Regions from separate parts of the Mesorhizobium sp. M7A.F.Ca.CA.004.04.2.1 genome, predicted to be linked through region 1. Evidence: riboswitches for the same ligand, from Rfam matches in the RefSeq annotation. Region 1 holds a riboswitch; the other holds the start of a gene.
The links. Region 1 has a riboswitch for cobalamin ahead of bluB (5,6-dimethylbenzimidazole synthase). Riboswitches for the same ligand answer to the same signal wherever they lie in the genome.
Positions count from the first base shown of each region.

Region 2: linked by a shared signal. The riboswitch ahead of EN893_RS08020 (ABC transporter ATP-binding protein) and the one ahead of bluB (5,6-dimethylbenzimidazole synthase) in region 1 are both predicted to bind cobalamin.

Region 1 is NZ_RZPH01000033.1:219-10,823, forward strand. It holds partial or broken gene EN893_RS03135 (chorismate synthase) at 1-438, shown strand, start outside; gene ribB (3,4-dihydroxy-2-butanone-4-phosphate synthase) at 549-1,649, shown strand; gene EN893_RS03145 (GNAT family N-acetyltransferase) at 1,683-2,225, shown strand; gene EN893_RS03150 (MFS transporter) at 2,264-3,487, opposite strand; gene EN893_RS03155 (TetR/AcrR family transcriptional regulator) at 3,609-4,217, shown strand; partial or broken gene EN893_RS03160 (hypothetical protein) at 4,505-5,487, shown strand; partial or broken gene bluB (5,6-dimethylbenzimidazole synthase) at 5,610-6,284, opposite strand; cobalamin riboswitch at 6,287-6,467, opposite strand; gene EN893_RS03170 (histone deacetylase family protein) at 6,589-7,515, shown strand; gene EN893_RS03175 (exodeoxyribonuclease VII small subunit) at 7,519-7,770, shown strand; gene EN893_RS03180 (DUF2277 domain-containing protein) at 7,881-8,147, shown strand; gene EN893_RS03185 (pirin family protein) at 8,187-9,107, shown strand; gene dxs (1-deoxy-D-xylulose-5-phosphate synthase) at 9,237-10,605, shown strand, end outside.
Region 2 is NZ_RZPH01000117.1:927-9,401, forward strand. It holds gene EN893_RS39075 (hypothetical protein) at 37-384, shown strand; gene EN893_RS07995 (TetR/AcrR family transcriptional regulator) at 411-1,037, opposite strand; gene EN893_RS08000 (MFS transporter) at 1,163-2,350, shown strand; gene EN893_RS08005 (D-arabinono-1,4-lactone oxidase) at 2,364-3,641, shown strand; gene EN893_RS08010 (DSD1 family PLP-dependent enzyme) at 3,641-4,780, shown strand; gene EN893_RS08015 (AraC family transcriptional regulator) at 4,785-5,618, opposite strand; cobalamin riboswitch at 5,874-6,081, shown strand; gene EN893_RS08020 (ABC transporter ATP-binding protein) at 6,243-7,031, shown strand; gene EN893_RS08025 (ABC transporter substrate-binding protein) at 7,081-8,028, shown strand; partial or broken gene EN893_RS08030 (iron chelate uptake ABC transporter family permease subunit) at 8,164-8,475, shown strand, end outside.

The DNA of each region.
Region 1 (10,605 bases):
CCGCCAGGCCTCGGCGCGCCGATCTATGCCAAGCTCGATCAGGACATCGCCTCCGGCCTGATGTCGATCAACGCGGTCAAGGGCGTCGAGATCGGCAACGGCTTCGAGGCCGCCCGTATCACCGGCGAGCAGAATGCCGACGAGATGCGCATCGGCAATGACGGCAAGCCGGTGTTCCTGTCCAACAATGCGGGCGGCATCCTCGGTGGCATCTCGACCGGCCAGGCGATCGTCGCTCGTTTCGCCGTCAAGCCGACCTCCTCGATCCTGACGCCGCGAAAGTCGATCGACAAGGACGGCAGGGACGTCGAGATCATGACCAAGGGTCGCCACGACCCATGCGTCGGCATCCGCGCCGTGCCGATCGGCGAAGCAATGGTTGCCTGTGCGATCGCCGACCACTATCTGCGGCATCGGGGACAGACGGGAAGGGAATAGGGGAATAAGGGAATATGTTGCGCTCTTAGCGCGGCCGGCCAAATCTTTTTGCTTTTCCCTACTCCCGTACTGCCCTACTCCCTTATTCCCTGCGAGCAAAGCGAGCACTTATGCCTTACGACCAGAAGAAGATCGTCGAAGCCCTGCGTGCTTTCGAACGCGGCGAGATCGTCGTCGTCATGGATGATGACGGGCGCGAGAACGAAGGCGACCTGATCGTTGCCGCCGTCCACTGCACGCCCGAAAAGATGGCGTTCATCGTGCGCCACACCTCCGGCATCGTCTGCACGCCGATGCCGCGCGAAGAAGCCAAGCGGCTGAACCTTGCGCCGATGGTCGCCGACAACGATTCCGCCCATACCACCGCTTTCACCGTCAGCGTCGATTTCAAGCATGGCACCACGACGGGCATCTCGGCCGAAGATCGCACTTTGACCGTTCGAAATCTTGCCAACGGCAATGTCGGTGGCTCGGATTTCGTCCGCCCCGGCCACATCTTCCCGCTGATCGCGCGCGAAGGCGGCGTGCTGATGCGCTCCGGCCATACCGAAGCAGCGGTCGATCTGTGCAAGCTCGCCGGCCTGCCGCCGGTCGGCGTCATTTCCGAGCTGGTCAATGATGACGGCACCGTCAAGCGCGGCCCGCAGGTGCAGGCTTTCGCCGAGGAGCATGGGCTGAAGCAGGTTTCGGTTGCCGACCTCATCGCCTACCGGCAACGTAAGGAAACTCTGGTCGAACGCGTCGCTTGCTCGGAAATCGACACGCTCGGCGGCAAGGCACAGGTCTTCACCTACACGCTGCCGTGGGACTCCATGCACCACGTCGCCATCGTCTTCGGCGACATTCGTGACGGCGAGGAGGTCCCGGTGCGCCTGCATTCGGAGGATGTGGTGACCGATGTGTTCGGCACCAGCCACCGGCTCGACGCCATTATGAAGGCAATGGGCGAGCGCAGGCGCGGCGTCATCGTCTATCTCAGAGAAGGCTCCGTCGGCGTTGCGCATCAGGAGCGCAAACGACCGGCAAGCGGCGACCGCGAGGATCACGAAGAGGCCCGCCGCCGCGAAAACGAGTGGCGCGAGATCGGGCTCGGCGCGCAGATCCTCAAGGATCTCGGCATCTCCTCGATCAACCTGATCGCCTCGCGCGAACGCCACTATGTCGGCCTCGAAGGTTTTGGCATCCACATCGCCAAGACCGAGATCCTCTGAGCCTCCCGCCGATCCGGTTGCCGGAGAAGACGGATGAATGCGCCCCTGCCTTCCAGCCAGCGCAGCGAGCGGCTTTTGCTGCGCCGCCCGGCAGAGGCTGATCTGGATTTCCTGATCGATCTCTTTTCGCGCGGGGAGCTTGTTGCGCATCGACCCGACCCTGTTCCGGATAGAGCCCAGCAGAGCGCCGCGCGGCTGAGGCGCGACATCGGTCATTGGGACAAGCACGGCTTTGGCCGCTGGGCAGTCGAGGCGGATGGAAAGTTGATCGGCTTCGGCGGCGTCACGGTATCGGCGGATTTCGACGGTCTGAACCTGTCCCATCATCTTCATCCGGCGGCCTGGGGACATGGCTATGCCACGGAATTGGTGATGGAAGCACTGCGCACCGCGTTCGGCCCCTTGCGTGCCGATCGGGTTGTCGGCCTCGTCCGCCCCGCCAATCCGGCCTCGCGACGGGTGCTGGAGAAATGTGGCTTCGCCTTCGAAAAAGAGGTGATGCTGCGCGGGGCGCCAACGATACTTTTGGCATTGGCGCACCCGGGAAAAGCCAATATTTCAGGCCCGGCCGCCTAGAGCGGCGCGCCCGGTCCTAAAGCCCGGACGCGCCGGAACTATTCCGCGGCAATCGCGGCTGCTTCGCATCCGTCCATCTCGCACTCAGTCGTGGCAAGGCTGCGTTGGCCGAGCAGCACCGTGGCCAGTGCGATCGTGCCTGAAGCCACCGACACCCAGAACCCGCTCTTGGCGCCGAACGCATCCACCATCGCGCCGGCCGCGAACGAGCCCAGCGCCATGCCGATGCCGATGCCGGTCATGACCCAGGTGATGCCTTCGGTCAGCATCGCTTCCGGCACATGCCGCTCGATCAGGCCGAACGCGGTGATGAAGGTCGGCGAGATCGCCACACCGCTGATGAACACGGTCAGCGCCAGCAGTGGCACGGTGTCGGCGGTGAGCGGCAACAGCGTGCCGAGCGCGACGAGGGCGACTGCGATGGCCAGCTGGCGTTTCAGCGGCGCCTTCAGGCTGAGCGCGCCGACGATGATGCCGAGCACGAACGATCCCAGCGCATAAACGCCGATGACGAGGCTGGCGGCGCCCGGTTGGCCAAGCTCCTTGGTGATCGCCACGGTGGTCACTTCCGTCGTCGCGAAGGTTGCGCCGATGAAGATCAGGGCGAGGGTGATGATCTGAACCGGCCGCAGGCGGATCGCCGAGCCGCTTGAGTTATGGTCGACCGGCCGCACCCGGGGCTCGGTCGAGCGTTGCAGGATGAAGGCCGCTGATCCGAATGCGAGAAATAATGTGCTCACCAGAACGCCGGCTTCCGGGAACAGGGCGGCACTCAGGCCGACCGATAGCGATGCCCCGGCGATATAGACCAGTTCATCGGCCACGGACTCGAAGGCGAATGCGGTGTTCATCTGCGGCCGCCCCCGGAAAATCTCCGTCCAGCGCGCGCGCACCATCGCCGGTATGCTTGGCATGGCGGCGGCCAGCAGTGCCGATACGAACAGAGTCCAAACCGGCCAGTCCTGGTTGGCCGCCGCTATCAGGACCGCGAAAGCCAGCACCGCGATGATGGTGGTGGGCACCACGATTCGTGTCTGGCCCAGGCGGTCCACCAGTCTCGATATCTGCGGCGCGACGAAGGCGTTGGCCAGCGCGTATGTCGCCGAGACGGCTCCGGCCAGCCAGTATTCGCCACGCGTCTGCGACAGCATCGCCACGATGCCGATGGGCGCCATGGCGATCGGCAGGCGCGCCATGAAGCCGGCGGCCGCAAAGCCCTTGGCTCCCGGGGCACGAAAGATTTCCGCGTAGGGATTTTGCATCGGTTGGTTCCTCGACAAAGGACGATTGGACAATTACATACGGAGCGTATGATCATTAAATAGACCATACGTCGCGTATGTCAATTGGCATACGTTGCGTATGTGAATAGGGCCAGAAGCCATGCACAGACCCCGCAAGGAGATGATCGCCGAGACGCGCGCCAAGCTGATCGCGGCGGCCCGTCATGCCTTCGGCACAACAGGCTATGCGGAAGCCTCGATGGATGATTTCACCGCTTCGGCCGGGCTGACGCGCGGCGCGCTCTATCATCATTTCGGCGACAAAAAGGGGCTGCTGCAGGCGGTCATAGCCCAGATTGACGGCGAGATGGCGGCGCGCATCAATGAGGTCGCGTCGAGAGCGCCGACCCGTTGGCAGCATTTCGTCGACGAGTGCTCGACCTATATCGAGATGGCGCTGGAGCCGGAAATCCAGCGCATCATGTTCCGGGATGGCCCGGCCGTGCTGGGGGATCCAGCGCAATGGCCGAATTGCAGTGCGTGCATCGCTTCAATGACCGACCATCTGACCGCGCTGCAGGAGGAGGGGGTCGTTGTCTCCAGCCTCGACCCCGAGACGGCCTCGCGACTGATCAACGGAGCGAGCAGCCAGGCAGCGCAACGGATCGCCAATTCGAGCGACCCCGAAGCGACGTCGAAGAAGGTGGTGACGGCGTTCAAGCAACTGCTCGAAGGCCTGCTCAAGAAGCCGGACCCGCAGTCGAATTGAAGTTCCCACCGGAGCTTTCGTGCCGGCAGCTGTTCCCGATAGGAATTTTTTCTTGACTCGGTGACCTCAGCTAAGGTACATATTCGTCCATGGTGCTGATTTGCGCCAGTGACCCGCCGCACAGGCGGGTTTTTCGTTTGATGCTCCGTCAGCCTACGCGCCGGCGAAGGCTCCGAAGAAACCCGTTAGCCCGAATTCGTTGCCCTTTGGCGTCAGGGCCGGCAATTGACAATCGCCGGGTTGAGTCCATCCTCTTCCACCATCTCTGAGGCGGAGATTCGGGGCACATGTGGGATTTTGAGATCGGCCGGTCGGTGTCCATCATGATGCGGACCTGGCCGTTCATCGTCTTTCGCATGATCGTCTATTTCGGCATCACGCTGGCCTACATTATGGCGACGGGCACCGGCGCCTCGGTCGGCTATGGCGTCGGCCATATCTCCACTGATCCCGACGGGCCCATGTCCTTTGCCCTGTGGGGCGGCGTGGTCGGGTTTGGCCTCGTCTCGATCGCTGTGTATTGGATCCGCGAATACATCCTCTATGTCGTCAAGGCCGGCCACATCGCCGTCATGGTTCATCTGATCGACGGCCGCGACATTCCCGGCGTCAGGACCAGATCGCCTATGCCAGGGATATCGTGACCCAGCGTTTCGCCGAGGCCAACATCCTTTTCGTCGTCGACCAACTCGTCAAGGGCGCCATCCGCGCCATCACCGGCCTGCTCGGCGGCATCGCCGCCTTCCTGCCGATACCGGGCCTGAGCGGCCTGGTCTCCTTCATCAACACGGTGATCCGCCTGTCGCTGACCTATGTCGACGAGATCATCCTCGGCTACAACATCCGCATCAATTCAGCCTCGCCCTTCGAGACGGCGCGCCAGGGCGTCGTGCTCTATGCCCAGAACGGCAAGGTCATGGTCAAGAACGCCGTCTGGCTGGCGGTCATCATGTGGGGCGTGTCGTTCATCATCTTTCTGATGATGCTGGCGCCTGCCGGCGCGATTCTGTTCCTGATGCCTGGCCAGCTCGCCGGCTGGGCTTTTGTGCTCGCCATCGTCTTCGCCTGGGCATTCAAGGCGGCATTCATTGAACCCTTCGCCATCGCCTGCCTGATGCAGGTCTATTTCAAGACCATCGCGGGCCAGGTGCCGGATCCGGCCTGGGACGCCCGGCTGGCCGAGGCGTCGTCGAAGTTCAGGGAGCTCAAGGACAAGGCGCTCGCCTCCTTCGGCGGTTCGCGCTGGGCTACGGCCGGCGCCACACCCTGATCGGCCGGGCGGGTGATGTCTGGTGAGGCAGAAACGGTGTTGAGGCGCGCCACGGTGGATTTGAGCTGTGTCTCGCCTTGCCCGGAAAAGGTCTCGCTCATGATCAGCTCCGGCAGCGGCAGCCGCCGTCCCCAGCCATGCGTTTCAAGGTCCGGTTTGGGAGCGAACTCGGAAACACGGCCGACGCAGAGATAGGCGATCGGCGTTACGTGGTCCGGAATGGCCAACAGCCGCTTTAGCGCCTGCGCTTCGATGATGCTGACCCAGCCTACACCGACGCCCTCGGCACGCGCGGCCAGCCAGAAATTCTGCACCGCGCAGACGGTGCTGTAGAGATCCATCTCCGGATTGTGCCAGCGTCCCAGCGGCGAACCCTTCGAGCGCTGCCGGTCGCAGGTGATGCAGATGTTGAGCGCGCTTTCGCAGATGCCTTCCAGCTTGAGCTTGCGGTAGAGTTCCTGCCGCTCTTCGTCGATCGCCGGCAGTTCCTGCTCGCGCGCGGCCAGGAACAGGTCGCGCACCTCCGCCCGTCGCTCGATGTCACGAATGACAATGAAATTCCATGGCTGCATGAAGCCGACCGATGGCGCGTGATGGGCAGCAAGCAGCAGCCGCGCCAGCACGTCGTCATCGATCGCGGTGGGCAGGAAATGGCTGCGCACGTCGCGCCGTGTGAACATGGCGCGATAGACCGCATCGCGCGCACTCTGGTCAAATCCGTCGCCAACAGCAGCGGTCAGGTGTTCCGGCATCGCTTGTCCCCTTGCGATTGCAATTGATATCATCCGCCTGACCATGCGGATGACGATGCCTGCCAGGCCGGTCTTCTGGCTCGGGATCAACCCGCGTCCGGTGCCTTCCCGTCATCGACAGTGGCATTTACCGGCGCGGTCCCCCTCACAGCGTTGGGCACGCCACGGAATTCAACCGTGTTCCCGATTCTCCCGCTTGCGGCGGGCACCAGGCAGTACCAAAAACCTTACGCCGAAGTGCTGAGGACGCCAATGCTTGCAGCGACGCGAATGGACGCAGTCGCGATTTTCCCCAGTCATCGGCCGCCCGTGCATGGCCTTTGTCGATCCGGGTCACTAGATTAGGACGATGACCACCCGTCTCTACACCCATCCGATCTTCCTCGAGCATCTCACGCCGCCCGGACATCCCGAGCGGCCCGACCGCTTGCGTGCCATCGAGCGCGTGCTCGATGAGGAAGCCTTTGCCGGGCTCGATCGTATCCAGGCGCCGGAAGGCGACGAGGCCACCATCCTCTACGCGCATCCCGCCGATTTCGTCGCCCGCGTGCGCGCCGCCATTCCCGACGAGGGGATTGCCCGCATCGATGCCGACACCACTGCCAGTCCGAAGAGCTGGCAAGCGGCGATCACCGCGATCGGCGCCGCCAACGCCGCCGTCGATGACGTCTTTTCGGGCCGCGCCGACAACGTCTTCGTCGCCGCCCGGCCGCCCGGCCATCATGCCGAAAAGACCACGGCCATGGGCTTCTGCCTGTTCAACACGGCGGCGATCGCGGCGCGTTATGCGCAGAAGAAACACGGTGTCGAACGCGTTGCCATCGTCGACTGGGACGTGCATCACGGCAATGGCACGCAGGACATTTTCTGGGACGATCCGTCGGTGCTCTATTGCTCGACACACCAGATGCCGCTTTATCCCGGCACCGGAGCGAAGAACGAAACGGGCGCCGGCAACATCGTCAACGCGCCGCTGGCGCCGCAGACTGGCAGCGAGGTGTTTCGCGATGCCTTCCTGTCGCGCGTCCTGCCCGCGCTCGACAATTTCGCGCCCGACCTGATTATCATTTCGGCGGGGTTCGACGCGCACCACCGCGATCCGCTGGCCGAGATCAATCTGACCGAGGATGATTTCGATTGGGCGACCGGCCAACTGATGCAGCGCGCGGCACGCCACAGCGGCAACCGGCTCGTCAGCCTGCTCGAGGGCGGCTACGATCTGCAGGGATTGGCATTTTCGGTCGCCGCCCATGTCGGGCGACTGATGAAAGGATGAATGATGGCCGATGAGACCAACGAAGACGTCAAGGCGATGAGCTTCGAGCAGGCACTCGATGCGCTGGAGAAGATCGTCGATGATCTGGAGCGTGGCGACGTGCCGCTCGACCAGTCGATCAAGATCTATGAACGTGGCGAGGCGCTGAAGGCGCATTGCGACCGGCTGCTGAAGGCCGCCGAGGACAAGGTCGAGAAGATCAGGCTGTCGCGCGACGGCAAGCCGGTCGGAACGGAGCCGCTCGACGCGGATTGAGGCCCGGTCCGAACATAGGCTCGCCTCACCGGTTTTTGGACATGATCATGATCGAGGATATAACTCGTCCCGATTGAAACAGCTCAAGGACAAGAGGAGATACGGAAGCGATGTGCAGAAACATCAAGACCCTGTTCAATTTTGATCCGCCGGCAACCCCTGACGAGGTGCGCGACGCGGCTCTTCAGTTCGTCCGCAAGCTGAGCGGAACGACGCGACCCTCGAAGCAGAACCAGCACGCCTTCGACCATGCCGTCGAAGCCATCGCGGCCTCGGCGCGCGAACTGCTCGATTCCCTGGAAACCCATCAGCATCCGCGTAATCGCGAAGAGGTGGCGGCCAAGCTGCGGGCAAAGGCGGCGATCCGCTTTGCCTGACGCGGCCAGGCGGCCTTCGACGGCCGACAAGGAGAGTCCATGAGCTTCTTCCCCGGGAAAGACCCTGAGGCAGGCGACGCCTTTGCCAGCGACCAGATCGAATTGATGGTCATTCCGAACGCCAAGGACATCGGCGGTTTTCAGGTGCGCCGTGCCCTGCCGACGGCAAAAAGGCGGCTGGTCGGGCCGTTCATCTTCTTCGACCGCATGGGTCCTGCCATCCTGCGGGCCGGCCAGGCGCTCGACGTCCGTCCGCATCCGCATATCGGCCTGTCGACGGTCACCTATCTGTTCGACGGCAAGATCCGGCACCGCGATTCACTCGGCACCGAAATGGTCATTCAGCCCGGCGACGTGAATTTGATGACCGCTGGCCGCGGCATCGTCCATTCGGAGCGTACGCCGGAGGAACTGCGTGGCGCGCCGATGTCGGTATCCGGTCTGCAGACATGGCTGGCGCTGCCGGACGACAAGGAAGAGGTGGCACCGGTTTTCGAGAACACAGGAGCGCTCAGGCTTCCCGAGATCGATGCCGAAGGCGTCAACGGGCGCCTCATCATCGGCGATTTCCAGGGGTTGCGGTCGCCGGTCAGGGCCGACTCGGAGACGCTCTACGCCGACCTGCGCCTGGCGCCCGGCGCCAGCGTGAAAATCCCGGCCGATGCGGAAGAACGCGCCATTTACACGCTGGAGGGCGAGGTCTCGATTTCGGGCGATGTGTTCCCAGCCGAACGGCTGCTGGTGTTCCGTCCCGGTGACGAGATCGTCGTGTCGTCGCTGACCGGCGCGCATTTCATGCTGTTCGGCGGCGCCTCTCTTGGTTCGAAGCGTTATATCTGGTGGAATTTCGTCTCCTCATCGAAGGAGCGCATCGAACAGGCCAAGCAAGAATGGAAGGCGGGCCGCTTCGACATCGTTCCCGGAGACGAGGAAGAGTTCATCCCGCTGCCGGAAAGCTGATGCCCGTCGCCGGAAAGTGGCAGAACGAAATGCATAGACAAAAGACTAGGGCCTGATCCGCGTCACTGACACGCATTTACTTTCGCCGGCCGGCGGCCTATTCGCCCATCAACCGAAAGCCCGAGCACAGTGAACGCAACGCCGCATACGCCGCTTCTCGACAAGGTCCGCATCCCGGCCGACCTGCGCACGCTTGCGGAAAGTGAACTGCCGCAATTGGCGTCCGAGCTTCGCGCCGAGCTGGTCGACGCCGTCTCCCGCACGGGTGGTCATCTGGGCGCCGGGCTTGGCGTGGTCGAGCTGACAGTGGCGCTGCACTATGTCTTCAACACCCCCGATGACAGGCTGATCTGGGATGTCGGCCACCAGGCCTATCCGCACAAGATCCTGACCGGCCGCCGCGACCGTATCCGCACGCTGCGCCAGGAAGGCGGTCTGTCCGGCTTCACCCGCCGCGCCGAGAGCGAGTACGATCCCTTCGGCGCCGCCCACTCCTCGACATCGATATCGGCCGGCCTCGGCATGGCCGCCGCCCGCGATCTCTCCGGCGGCCGCAACAGCGTCATTGCCGTCATCGGCGATGGCGCCATGTCTGCCGGCATGGCCTATGAGGCGATGAACAATGCCGGTGCGCTCGATGCACGGCTGATCGTCATTCTCAATGACAACGACATGTCGATCGCGCCGCCGACCGGCGCGATGAGCGCCTATCTGGCGCGGCTGGCCTCCGGCAAGGCCTATATCGGCCTGCGCGATTTCGGCAAGAAACTGACGTCCTATCTCGGCAAGCGCGCGGATCGTGCGATCACAAGGGCGGTCGAGCATGCACGCGGCTATGTCACCGGCGGCACGCTGTTCGAGGAACTCGGCTTCTATCACATCGGCCCCATAGACGGCCACAATCTGGAGCACCTGATCCCGGTCCTGAAAAATGTCCGCGACAATGGCGAAGGCCCGGTGCTCATCCATGTCGTCACCCAGAAGGGCAAGGGCTATGCGCCGGCCGAAGCCGCCGCCGACAAATATCACGGCGTCAACAAGTTCGACGTCATCACCGGCGCGCAGGCCAAGGCGCCAGCCAACGCACCGGCCTACACCAAGGTGTTCGCCGAAAGCCTGGTCCAGGAGGGCCGCGAGGACGACCGCATCGTCGCCGTCACGGCCGCCATGCCGAGCGGCACCGGCCTCGACCTGTTCGGTGAAGCGTTCCCATCGCGCACCTTCGATGTCGGCATCGCCGAACAGCACGCGGTGACCTTCGCCGCCGGCCTTGCCACCGAAGGCTGCAAGCCGTTCGCGGCCATCTATTCCACCTTCCTGCAGCGCGCCTACGACCAGGTCGTCCACGACGTCGCTATTCAGAAATTGCCGGTGCGGTTTCCCATCGACCGCGCCGGTTTCGTCGGCGCCGATGGCGCGACCCATTGCGGCGCCTTCGACACCACCTTCCTGGCGACACTGCCGGGTTTCGTCGTCATGGCGGCCGCCGACGAGGCGG
Region 2 (8,475 bases), on a different contig from region 1:
GTTCCAGATGGCGTCTTTGATTGCGACGATCTCGTCGTGGAAAAGTTCATTCCGGAGAGAGAACCCGACGGTTTTGCTGTTCGTTTCTGGGTGTTTTGCGGAGAGCGCGAGCGCTGCACCCGCTACGTCTCCCCGAACCGCCTGGTCAAGGCATCAGAGACGATCCGGCGCGAGCCCGTCCCGGTGCCCGACGAATTGCGTGAGCGTCGGCGTGAACTCGGCTTTGACTATGGAAAATTCGATTTCGTCATGCATGAGGGCAGGGCCGTCCTCCTCGACGCAAACAAGACTCCCGGCCGTCCGCAAAACCTCGTCAAGATGTTCGCGGCCGGCGCTTCCGATCTGACTCACGGCTTCGAAGGCCTCATCCATCGGGCGAAATAGGCGCGGCTGAGATCGCCGCGGACGCCCTAGAGAAACAGTCGCAGCTGCGTGTGAATGATAGACCGGTAATCCTCGATGGTCTGGCGGCTTTCCGCTTCGCCCTCGGCGAGCGCCAGGCGCACCACGCCGCCGGCGAGCTGGAAGATCAGCAGGACCATGCGTTCGAACTGCTCGCGCCTCTCGGGCTCGAGCAAGGCGATGACGTGGTCGCAGAACATTTGGGCCTGGTGTCGGGTTTCGGCGATGTCGAGGTTTTTGAGCGCCTTGTCGGCCTGGATGGCGTTCTGCAGATCCTGGATGGCCGGATCGCCGGCGACACGGCTGAGATAATCATCGAGCAGCCGGTCAGCGGCCACGATCACGTCGTTCGCCTCGCGGATTTCGGCGATGATCGTGGTCAGCCGTGCCCGGCTGACCTCTGAAAACCGCTCATAGAGCATCGCCAGGATCGCCGATTTGTTGGGAAAATAGTGGTAGACGGTGGCGATCGGCCCGCCCGCCAGCATGCCGACTTCCTTCATGGTGACGGCGTCGATACCCTTTTCCCCGATCAGCCGCATGGTCGTCGACAGGATCGCGTCGATGCGCTCGCGGCTGCGTTCCTGCTTGGGCCTGCGCCTCGGCTCGGTCGCCATTCTCTTCAATTCCGTCATGCACCGATCTTTCGCACGGCTTCCCAAATTCCGGTTGACAAGAAAATATGATCAAGTATCAGTTTCTGAAATACTGACAGGTTGTCAGCTTTTTTGCCGCACGGCAAGGACGTTGGGAGGCGCCTTTGGCTTCGACAGATACCGGCCACGCAGGCAGTGGCGACTGGCTGGTCGGCAATCCGACCGGCTGGCAGCTCGCCTCGGCCTTGTGGATCGGTTCGGTCGGCCTGCTCATCCTCGGCCTGCAGCCGGTGCTGCTCGGAGCTCTCTACACCGAAGGCCATGTCAGCGGCGACGAACTGGCGCTGGTCGCCACAGCCGAGATGATCGCTATTGCCATCGGTTCGGCTGTCGTGGCGATGCTGCTTTCGGCGCACCACATGCGCTGGAAAAGTGCCGTCCTTCTGCTGCTGCTGGCGCTGGTCAATGTGTGGACGGCCTATGCCGCGAGCACCAGCACGCTGATTGCGGCCCGCGCCCTGGCCGGGCTCGCCGAGGGCGGTCTGGTCGCCATCGCCACCGAACTGATCGCCCGCTCGCGGCGCGCCGAGCGCATCGGCGGCTATTTCGTCACCATGCAGACGCTGGCGCAATGCGCGCTCGCCCTGTTGCTGGCGCTCTATGTCATCCCGGCCGCAGGGGCGTCGGGCGGCTTCATCGTTCTTGCCGTCGTCTGCGTCGTGTCGCTGGTGGTCGCCTTCACTGTTCCCGGTGACTATGCCGACCTGCCCAAGGAGGAGAACCTGGTCAATGTGCTGACGCTTCCCTCGACGACCGCGCTGCTGTCCGTCTTCTGCTATTTCATGTTCTTCGGCGCGGTCTGGGCCTTTCTGGAACCGCTTGGCGCACAGTATGGCATCGATGGCCGCACCGTCGGCCTGATCGTCTCGGCCAGCCTCGCCGTGCAGGTCCTGGGTGCTATGACGGCCACCGTGTTCGAGGCGCGCATCGATTATCGCCTTGCCATCGCGGCGATCGGCGTCGTCGCGCTTGTCAGCTCCCTGGTTCTTGCCAGTAGCCCTGGCCTGACAACGTTCTGGGTCGCTGCCTTGGCCATGGGCTTTATCCTGCTGTTCATCGTGCCCTACCAGATACGTCTGGCGATCACCGCCGACGAGACGCGGACCGCTGTGCTGCTGGTGCCGGCAGCCCAGCTTTTCGGCCTGGCGATCGGGCCGATCGCGGCGTCGCTGCTCATCGATGGCAAGGATTTCCGGCCGGTGCCGGAATTCGCCGCCGCCAGCGCGGTCGCCAGCGTGGCGCTGCTCGGTCTCTTCGTCCTTGTGTCGCGTCACCGTCGTGCGGTTGCCTGAGCGGGGAGGTGGCATGTCTAACATTTGGAGCAACTGGTCGGGCTTTGTAAGCGCCGAGCCCAAGCTGATCGCCAGCCCCGGCGATGCCGGTGAACTCGGTGATCTCGTCCGGACCGCGCCTGGCCCGGTGCGCGTCGCCGGTGCCGGTCATTCCTTCACGCCGCTGGTGAAATCGCAAGGCACGATCCTGTCCCTGGAGAGGCTGGAAGGGCTGGTCTCGCACGACGCCGAAACACATCGGGCGCGGGTGCGGGCAGGGACCCGGCTCGGCCCGCTGATGCGCATCCTGCAAGGCATTGGCCAGGGCCTGCCCAATATGGGCGACATTGACCGCCAGGCGATCGGCGGCGCGCTGGGTACCGCCACGCATGGCTCGGGACCGACGCTCGGCGCCTATCACACGCAGCTGGAGACGGTGCAGATCGTCGACGGGCTTGGCAAGGTCCGCGACTTCAAGCGGGCAGGGGATCAGGACATGATCCACGCCATGGGCGTCGCGCTCGGCGCTTTCGGCGTGCTCACCGAAGTGACGCTGAACAACATCGCGACCTACCGGTTGCGCCGCCGCAAATATGTGCTGCCGATCACTGAGATGCTGCGCGACTTCGAGGCGATGATGGCCGCGCATCGCTCGGCCGAATTCTACTACATTCCGTTCTCCGGCTATGCGCAGTTCATCGCCAGCGATTTCAGCGACGCCGCACCCACCGCACGGCCGCCGGAAGAGGACGAGGCGGGTTTGAGGACGCTGCGTCGGCTGCGCACCTCACTTGCCTGGCTGCCATCGCTGCGTGGCCGCCTGATCCGTTCGGCGGCCGTCAGATTTCCCGCCGAGGACTACGTGCAGGACTGGCTCAACGTCTATGCCAGCGACCGGCAGACCAAGTTCAACGAGATGGAATATCATTTGCCGTTCGAGGAAGGGCCGAAGGCGTTGGCCGAGATCATCGAGCTGACCGAGAAGCGTTTTCTCGAGGTCTATTTCCCGATGGAGGTGCGCTCGGTCGCGCCGGACCAGTTCTGGCTTTCGCCATTCTACAACAGGCTGACCTGCTCCATCGCCATCCACCATGATGCAGCGAACGATCCTCTGCCGTTCATGCGGGCGGCGGAGCCGATCTTCCGCAGATATGGCGGCCGGCCGCATTGGGGCAAGATGCACAGCCTGAAAGCGGCGGATCTGAAAAAGCTCTACCCGCGCTGGGACGATGCCATGGCGGTGCGCCGCGACGTCGATCCGCAAAACCGCTTCGTCTCGCCCTATATGGCCGGCTTGTTCGGCATCGAATGATGAGCACCTATTTTTCCACCCTCTCGGATGCGCTGAAGACCGCCGGCATCTTCCAGCCCTGCCTGCTGCTCGATCGCGACCGGCTGGACGGCAACATTGCCCTGGTCAAGGAGAGACTGGATCCCGGCCTGGCCGTGCGGCTGGTCGACAAATCGCTCGCGTGCATGCCGCTGCTTGCGTATATCGCCAAGGCGCTTGGCAGTGAGCGCTTCATGACCTTCCACCCGCCGATCAGCGAGGCGGTGCTGAAGGCGTTCCCGGATGCCGATCTGCTCTACGGCAAGCCGATGCCGATCGGCGCGGCAAGGGCGGCGCTGGTGAAAGCCGATACCGACTGGTCGCGCGTCTGCTGGCTGATCGACAGCGAGGAAAGACTGGCGGAATATGGCGCGCTGGCAGACGAACTCGGCATCGGCCTGCGCATCGCTTTCGAGATCGATGTCGGGCTGCATCGCGGCGGGTTCGCCAATCCTGAGGCCTTGTCGAAGGCGTTGAGCGCGTTGCCGGCCCGGCTGCATTGCGAAGGCGTCATGGCCTACGAGGCGCATGCGCCGCTCATTCCTGGCCTTTTCGGCGGACCGGCAAAGGCATTGGCAAAGGCGTCGGCGCAGGCCTCGGCGTTCGTCGCCTGTCTCGGCGCCGACCAGCGCCGCATCCTGAACATCGGCGGCAGCAAGACCGCGCTGCTTCATCATGGCGGCGCGGCCAATGAGGTCTCGATGGGCTCGGCCTTTGTGCTGCCCAGCGACTTCGATACGCCAGGCCTCGACGGCTTCCAGCCGGCGGCCTTCATCGCCACGCCGATCCTGAAAATGGTCGAGCCGATGCTGCCCGGCCCGCCGGCCGTCACCCGCCTGCTGCAGGCGCTCGGCCGGTTCCCGCGCAAGGGTTGCTACCTCTATGGCGGCAAGTGGATGGCCGAGCCGGTCTTCCCAGAAGGCATGAAGGCGAACGGGCTGCTCGGCCTGTCCTCCAACCAGCAATTCATGGGCTTGCCCGCCGACGCGACCGCAAAGCCCGGCGACTACGCGTTTCTAAGGCCGACGCAGAGCGAAGCCGTGCTGCAGCAGTTCGGGTCGATCGCGGTGTTTTCCGGCGGCCGGATCGCCGATCGCTGGCCGGCGTTGCCGATGGCCTGACCGACTACGCCTTCACCGGTATCCAGATCTCCAGCCCGCCCTTGCCGCTGCGCGGGTCGAATTCGGGGCCGTAGCGTTCGAATTCCGGCGCGTCCGCGATCTCATGCCCGGAGGCCGGCAGCCATTTGTTCCAGATCGTGTTGACCGTCCGGCGGATGGTCGAGATGTGGTCGCGGTGGGCAAAGACCGCATATTTCTGCGCCGGCACCCGCACCCGGTAGAAGTCCCTGGGCAGGTCGGAGAAGTCAGACACTTCGACGCCGCCGATGTAGTCGAAATTGCCGGCATCGTCGCCGTTGACGCAGACGCCATAGGCGACGTCGCCGGTCTCGCCCGGAATGTTGCCGATATAGGGGCCGAAGCGCTGCCACTGCATCGGGATGGCGGCGCTGGTTTCGCAGCTGCAGCGTTCGCCGAGGCCGGCGATCAGGAACGGCCGGCTGGTCTCGAAACGCGGCGGTTCGAGATTGGTGAGGAGGGACTGGTCCATCAGGATCGGCTCCACGAGGTCGAGCTTGTCGAGTGTGCCCTGCGCGCGCACCAGTTCCGGCGTGGTGCCGAACTGATCGCGGAAGGCACGGGTGAACGCCTCATGCGAGTTGTAGCCGGCGTCGAGCGCGACGGCGAGGATGTCGGGCGCCCCGCCCGCCAGCTTGCGCGCCGCCTCGGTCAGCCGGCGTGAGCGCATGTAGCCCATCACCGACCGGCCGGTGGCGGCGCCGAAGGCGCGCGTCACATGAAAACGCGACACGCCGCTGTTTTGCGCGACATCATCAAGCGAGATCGCCTCCGGCAGATGGCTTTCGACGAACCACAGCGCTTTCTCGGTCGGGTCCATTTTCTCCTCGCATTGGCCAGATCATCCTGCCGTTTCCTGGCGCAGCCAGTTTGATCGAAATTGCGCATCCCGTGCAATCTGCGCCGATGCCGGTCGCCATCCGGCCAACCGCCCCATGAGCTTTCGCTTGACAGCGACCGGCGTCATCTCTTAGGTATGTTATATTATTACATAAAGAGAGCATGCGATGCCTGTTTCCCTTAGCTGGCCCACCACTCCGTCCGAGAAATCCATTGCGAAGCGATCGGCGCAAATCTACGCTGAAGCGGTGATGGTCCCCGAGTCGAAAGGCGAGGGGTGAAAAGGGAACACGGTGAGGCCTGCTCAGGTCGAGACCGTGGCTGCCCCCGCAACTGTAAGCGGCGAGCAAAATCCGTGAATGCCACTGGCCGGCAAGGCTGGGAAGGCTGGATGGCGCAACGACCCGTGAGCCAGGAGACCTGCCATCACTGAGTTGACCGGACGGGGTGTGCCGGGAGGAAACGCGAATCCCGGTCTTGTCGGCCGGTTCGCCAGCTTCCTTCCGTCGCCAGTTTTGGAAAGTGACGGAAAGTTGGACGGCTCCATCCATCGCATCGTCGTATATACGCTTTGCCGTCCCGGCAAGCCGGCGGGCAGCAGCCGATGACCGTAGCGCTTCTCGAAGCCCGTGACCTCTGCGTCACGGCGAATGGGCGGGATCTGGTTCAGGCGGTCAGCTTCTCGGTGGCCGCCGGCGATCGCCTTGCCATCATCGGTCCCAACGGCGCCGGCAAGACGACGCTGCTGCGCATGCTGTCGGGCATGCTGCGTCCGAGCTCCGGCGAGGTGAAGCTCGGCGGGCGCCGCCTGGACAGGATTTCAGCCGCCGAACGGGCGCTGCACATTGCCGTGGTCGGCCAGACCGACCAGCCCGATCCGCGGCTGGCGGTGATCGACTATGTCGAGCTTGGCCGGGTTCCGCACGCCGGGCTGCGGCGCAGGAGCGAGGAGCGCGAGATCGTCGTCGATGCACTGCGCCGGACCGGCCTGCTGCCGCTATTTGGCCGCACCATCGGCTCGCTGTCGGGCGGCGAGCGCCAGCGCGCCCAACTTGCGCGCGCCATCGCCCAGCAGCCAAAAATCCTGTTCCTCGACGAGCCGACCAACCATCTCGACCCGCGTGCCCGCGGCGAACTGCTCGACCTCGTGGCAGGCTTCGAGATGACGGTGATCGCGGTGCTGCACGATCTGGCGCTGGTGGCACCGTTCGCCACCAGGGTGGCGGTGATGAACCATGCCCGTCTGCAAGCGCTCGCCGCACCGCGCGAAGCCCTGACCCAAAAGCTGATCCGCGAGATTTTCGGCATCGATGTGCTGCGTCTGCGCCATCCGACCGAAGACCGCGAACTGACGGTGTTCGATGTGCCGAACCGTGCCGCGCCGCCGACGTGATTGAAGCCATCTCGTAGTCGACCCAATCCCATCCACAAGGAGCAAACCCGTGAAACGCCTGGCCTTTTCGCTTGTCTTCTCGCTGCTGGCCTCGACAGCCCTGGCCTTCCCGGTCACGGTCGACAGCTGCGGCAAGCCGCTGACCTTCGATGCGCCGCCGAAGCGCGCCGTCATCCAGGATCTCAACATGGCCGAGATGGCTTTCGCGCTGAAACTGCAGCCGTCGATCGTCGGCCTGACCGGCATCACCGGATGGTACAAGGTGGGTCCCGAATTCAAGGCCGAGCAGGGTTCGATCCCGGAACTGGCGCCGAAATATCCGACGCTCGAAAACCTCGTCGCGGTCGAGCCGGATTTCTTCTTCGCCGGCTGGTATTACGGCATGAAGCCGGGCGGCGAGGTGACACCCGATACGCTTGCTCCGCACGGCATCAAGACGCTGGTGCTGACGGAAAGCTGCGTCCATCTCGACAAGAGCCGCCCAGCCGCCTCGATGGACCTGCTCTATGGCGACGTCGAAAAGCTGGGCAAGATTTTCGGCAAGGAGGCCGAGGCGGAGAAGCTTGTCTCCGGCTGGAAGAAGCAGCTCGCCGACATCACCGCCAAGGTCGGCAACGGCAAGGGTACGCGAGTGTTTCTCTATGATTCCGGCGAGGACAAACCGTTCACAGCAGGCAAGTTCGCCATCCCCAGCGCCATGATATCAGCCGCCGGCGGCGACAACATCATGGGCGACATGGAGACCAGCTGGGGCAACACGGACTGGGAAACGGTGGCGTCGCGCAATCCGCAATTCCTCATCCTGCTCGATTACCAGGACGGCGGCGGCTACAGGAAACTGCTTGATTTCCTGAAGTCCCACCCGGCGATGAAAGAAACGGACGCGGTCAAGAACGAGCGCTTCGTCGCCCTGCGCTATGCCGAACTGACACCCGGACCCGCCAATATCGAAGCGATCGACAAAATCGCCAAGGCCATGCATCCGGAAGCGTTTTGATGCCTGTCGCCCAAAAGTGCGCAGCGGTTTTGGGGCAACGACATGCATGAGCAAAAGATCCTGGAAGTGCGTCGCACGCGTCCTGACAGACACGACGCATTTCCAGGTTTGCGCCATCCGGCATTCGCACTGGCCATGCTGGTGGGAGCGGCGGCGATCGCCGCTCTCGCTCTGCTGTCGATCGCCTATGGCTCGACGTTGATTCCGTTGGCCGACGTCGTTGCCTCGCTTGGCCGTGCGATTGGCTTCAGCGGGCACGACGTGTCCGGGCCGGTAGGCAAGATCGTCGTCGACCTGCGGCTGCCGCGCACGATCCTGGCCATCTGCGTCGGGGCCGGTCTCGGCGTCGTCGGTGCGCTGCTGCAGACGGTGACCCGCAACGACCTTGCCGACCCGTTCCTGTTCGGCCTGTCGTCGGGCGCCGCCGCGGGTGCGGTTTCCGTCATC